DNA from 2 places in the Streptomyces sp. NPDC002044 genome. Region 2 is predicted to be linked to the other one. Evidence: riboswitches for the same ligand, from Rfam matches in the RefSeq annotation. Region 2 holds a riboswitch; the other holds the start of a gene.

Region 1 (2,376 bases), on a different contig from region 2:
GCGGGGTCCGGGGCAGCGCCCCTGCATCGGCGCCGCGGGTCAGGACTGCGGCAGCCCCGGCGCCGGGAAGGCGGCCATCAGGTCCCCCACCTCCGCGCGGACCGCGCCGAGTGCCGGCTCGTCGCCCTTGGCGGCGGCGTCCACCGCGCGGGAGATCCAGTCCGCCACCGTGGGCATGTGCGCGGCGGTCAGGCCGCGGGAGGTCAGCGACGGCGTGCCGATCCGCACCCCCGAGGGGTCGAACGGCTTGCGCGGGTCGCAGGGGACGGTGTTGTAGTTGACGACGATGCCCGCCCGGTCCAGCGCCTTCGCGGCGACCTTGCCCGCGACGCCCCGCGAGGTGAGGTCCATCAGGATCAGGTGGTTGTCGGTGCCGCCCGAGACCAGGTCGAAGCCGCGCTCCAGCAGGGCCGCGGCCAGCGCCTTGGCGTTGGCGACGACCGCGTGCGCGTACGCCGTGAAGGAGGGCTGCGCCGCCTCGTGGAGGGCGACGGCGATGCCGGCCGTCGTCTGGTTGTGCGGGCCGCCCTGGAGGCCGGGGAAGACGGCCTTGTCGATGGCCTTGGCGTGCTCCTCGCGGCACATCAGCATCGCGCCGCGCGGCCCCCGCAGGGTCTTGTGGGTGGTCGTGGAGATCACGTCGGCGTGGTCCGCCGGCGACGGGTGCGCACCGCCCGCGATCAGGCCCGCGATGTGGGCGACGTCCGCGACCAGGACCGAGCCGGCCTCCTCGGCGATCGAGGCGAAGGCGGCGAAGTCGATCGTGCGGGGCAGCGCGGTGCCGCCGCAGAAGATGATCTTCGGCCGCTCGGCGAGCGCCAGCTCCCGTACGGCGTCGTAGTCGATCAGCCCGGTGTCGGGGCGCACGCCGTACTGGACGCCGCGGAACCACGAGCCGGTCGCCGAGACGCCCCAGCCGTGGGTGAGGTGCCCGCCCATCGGCAGGGCCATGCCCATCACGGTGTCGCCGGGCTTCGCGAAGGCGAGGTAGACGGCCAGGTTGGCCGGGGAGCCGGAGTACGGCTGGACGTTGGCGTGGTCCACCCCGAACAGGCCCTTGGCCCGCTCGACGGCGAGGGCCTCGACGCGGTCGATGTTCTGCTGGCCCTCGTAGTAGCGGCGGCCCGGGTAGCCCTCGCTGTACTTGTTCTGCAACACGGTCCCGGAGGCTTCGAGGACGGCCGCGGACACGTAGTTCTCGCTGGGGATCAGGCGCAGGGTCTCCGCTTGGAGGACTTCCTCCGCGGCGACGAAGGACGCCAGTTCGGGGTCGGTCGCGGACAGGGCGGGATGGCGGCTCGCGGTCATGCGGGCTCCTCCGGGGTCGATGGGAATCGGTACCCCGCGAGGCCCAGGCGAGCGGCCCTGTGTGCGGATCTGCCCGCACGACTCCCCCGGAGTCGCTTCTCCGTGCGCCAGTCGCCGTGCGTACCGGACACCTTAGCGGGCGCGCCGCCCAGGAGGTTTCCGCGTCCGCGATACGAGCGACGATAAGACTGTGACGCCACCCTCGTCACATGCACACCCGGCAAGACGGACGATCGGAGACCCCGTGTCGACAACTGCTGATGCCATCCGCTCCGCCGAGGCGCACAGCGCGCACAACTACCACCCGCTGCCGCTCGTCGTCGCCTCCGCGGAAGGCGCGTGGATGACCGACGTGGAGGGACGCCGCTACCTCGACATGCTCGCGGGCTATTCGGCGCTCAACTTCGGCCACGGCAACCGCCGTCTGCTCGACGCGGCCCGCGCGCAGCTGGAGCGGGTCACGCTGACCTCCCGCGCCTTCCACCACGACCGCTTCGCCGACTTCTGCACCGAACTGGCCGCGCTGTGCGGCAAGGACATGGTGCTGCCCATGAACACGGGCGCGGAGGCGGTCGAGACGGCGGTCAAGACCGCCCGCAAGTGGGGGTACGAGGTCAAGGGCGTGCCGGACGGGCACGCCAAGATCGTGGTCTGCGCCGACAACTTCCACGGCCGGACCACGACGATCGTCTCGTTCTCCACCGACCACGACGCCCGCGACCACTTCGGGCCGTACACGCCGGGCTTCGAGATCGTCCCGTACGGGGACCTCACCGCGCTCGCCGCGGCCGTCACCGAGAACACCGTCGCCGTGCTGCTGGAGCCGATCCAGGGCGAGGCGGGGGTCCTGGTCCCGCCTGCGGGCTACCTCCAGGGCGTACGGGAGCTGACCCGCGAGCGGAACGTGCTGTTCATCGCGGACGAGATCCAGTCGGGCCTGGGCCGCACCGGCAAGACCTTCGCGTGCGAGCACGAGGGCGTCGTCCCGGACGTGTACCTGCTGGGCAAGGCGCTCGGCGGCGGCGTGGTGCCGGTCTCGGCCGTCGTCGCCGACCGGGACGTGCTCGG
Region 2 (2,376 bases):
CCGGCGAAGCGGATATCGCCGCAGCGGTGGCCGTGGCGGCGGTCTTGCGCGCGCCGATGGGGCGGGGCGGGGCCGCCGCCTTCTTGGTCACGGCGCGTGCCGGAGCGGCGGCCGCCTTGCGGGGCTTCTTGGCCGCGGCCTTGGTGGCGGGAGCCGCGCTGACGTGAAGGGCGACACCCTCCTCGTCCAGGACCTGGTTCAGGCTGCGCAGGACCCGCTTCCACTGGTCCACCGGGATGCGACCGGCCTCGAAGGCCTGGCGCACGTCGTCACCGTTGATGTGACCCTGCTCGCGGCCGCGCTCGACGAGCGCGACGAGGGCCTCCGATTCGGCGATCTCCGGAGGGAACGTACGGGACGGGCTGAGCGACACAAGGAGCCTCTCGTTGCGAACAAATAAGGGGTGGGCGGGACATCATCGCGCGAACTCGGGAAACAGACCCGAGGGGGGTCTGTATTCCGGGGCCGCGCGAGGACCCTGTCGGTTCATCGCATGCCCGAGTCGATTCGTTACGCGCTGAATTGAGTGACCTGCGCCACGCTGTGGCCGCGCAACCGATCCGGCGTGGATCCGTCCGCCTTTTCCGTCAGCCCGTTTTGCGGGCTTCGATCAGGAAGCGGGCGGTCTGCGCGACGAACGGGCCGTCGCTTTCGATCTGTTCGTGCAGCTCCCGCAGGCGGTCCCGGTACCGCCCGACCGTGAAGCCGGGCACCATCCAGATCACCTTCCGTAGAAAGTAGATCACGGCTCCGATGTCATGGAACTCCGTCCGCAGCCGCTCCGAGCGCAGATCGACCACTTCCAGGCCCGCCCCGGCGGCCGCGGCGACCGCGTCGTCGGGGTGCCGGCCGCGCCGCACCCGCTCCGGCTGGGGGCCGAGGAAGTACTCGACGAGCTCGAAGACGCTCGCCGGACCGACCTGCTGGGAGAGGTACGCGCCGCCCGGCCGCAGGACGCGCGCGATCTCGTCCCACCACACGGTCACCGGGTGGCGGCTGGTCACCAGCTCGAAGGCCCCGTCGCCGAAGGGCAGCGGCGGCTCGTCGGCGTCCGCGACCACCGCGGCGCCCAGCGGGTGCAGCAGCCGGGTCGCCTTCTCGATGTTCGGCGGCCAGGACTCGGTGGCGACCGTCAGCGGGGGCAGCGGACCGGCCCCGGCGAGGACCTCGCCGCCGCCGGTCTGGATGTCCAGGACGGAGCCCACCCCGGCCAGCCGCTCGCCCAGGATCCGCTGGTAGCCCCAGGAGGGGCGCTGTTCCGTGGCCCGGCCGTCGAGCCACGAGAAGTCCCAGCCGTCCACCGAGACGGATTCGGCCTCGCCGACAAGATGGTCGAAAGTACGCGTCATGCCTCGATCGTCCCAGGCCGGGTACCGGTGGACCACCGGATATGTCGACTACAGTGGACGCCGGGCCGTGACTGGCGTTCGGGTGGATCACCACCGGGGAGCGGCCCGGCGTACGTGTGTACGCCGACTGCCGCGCGCCTGGGCGAACCGCTATCCCGCAGCGACGTTCAGGAGACCCCGTGACGACCGCCCAGACCAGTGCCCAGCTCATGGACGGCACCGCGCTCGCCCGCCGCATCTCGCAGCGGACCGCCGAACTCGCGGCCGCGATCACCGCGCGCACCGGCACCGCGCCCTGCCTCGCGACCGTCCTGGTCGGCGAGGACCCCGCGTCGGTGACGTACGTCCGCATGAAGCAGAACCGCTGTGCCAAGGCCGGCATCACCTCCCGCCACGTGGAGCTGCCCGCCGCGACCACCACCGAAGAGCTGGTGGCCGCCCTCACCGCGCTCTCCGCGGACCCGGAGATCAGCGGCATCCTGCTCCAGCACCCCGTCCCGCACCACATCGACGAGCGCGCCGCCTTCGAGGCCATCACCCCCGGCAAGGACGTCGACGGGGTCACCATGCACTCCTTCGCCGCCATGGGCTTCGGTCTGCCGGGCTTCGTCTCCTGCACCCCAGGCGGCATCATGCGCCTGCTGGACGCCTACGACGTCGACCTCACGGGCAAGCACGCCGTCGTCGTCGGCCGCAGCGCGATCCTCGGCAAGCCGGCCGGGATGCTGCTGCTGGAGCGCAACGCCACCGTCACCTACTGTCACTCCCGCACCGTCGACCTCCCGTCGATCGTGCGCCAGGCGGACGTGCTGGTCGCCGCCGTCGGCAAGGCCGAGTTCATCCGGGGCGAGGACATCAAGCCGGGCGCCGTGGTCCTGGACGCCGGGTACAACGAGGGCAACGTCGGCGACGTGCACTTCGCGTCGGCCGCCGCCCGTGCCTCGCTGATCACCCCGGTGCCGGGCGGGGTCGGCCCGATGACCATCGCCGTCCTGCTGGAGCAGACCGTCCAGGCGGCCGCCGCGCA

The links. Region 2 has a riboswitch for ZMP and ZTP ahead of ABT106_RS16105 (bifunctional 5,10-methylenetetrahydrofolate dehydrogenase/5,10-methenyltetrahydrofolate cyclohydrolase). Riboswitches for the same ligand answer to the same signal wherever they lie in the genome.
Region 1: it holds a riboswitch for ZMP and ZTP, as region 2 does, so the genes downstream of both, glyA (serine hydroxymethyltransferase) here and ABT106_RS16105 (bifunctional 5,10-methylenetetrahydrofolate dehydrogenase/5,10-methenyltetrahydrofolate cyclohydrolase) in region 2, are expected to answer to the same signal.

Annotation. Positions count from the first base shown of each region.
Region 1 is NZ_JBEOXU010000010.1:65,344-67,719, forward strand. Features, by position in the region: gene glyA (serine hydroxymethyltransferase) at 40-1,308, opposite strand; ZMP/ZTP riboswitch at 1,343-1,433, opposite strand; gene rocD (ornithine--oxo-acid transaminase) at 1,553-2,376, shown strand, end outside.
Region 2 is NZ_JBEOXU010000055.1:20,943-23,318, forward strand. Features, by position in the region: gene ABT106_RS16095 (RNA polymerase sigma factor) at 1-373, opposite strand, end outside; gene ABT106_RS16100 (class I SAM-dependent methyltransferase) at 588-1,349, opposite strand; ZMP/ZTP riboswitch at 1,407-1,500, shown strand; gene ABT106_RS16105 (bifunctional 5,10-methylenetetrahydrofolate dehydrogenase/5,10-methenyltetrahydrofolate cyclohydrolase) at 1,559-2,376, shown strand, end outside.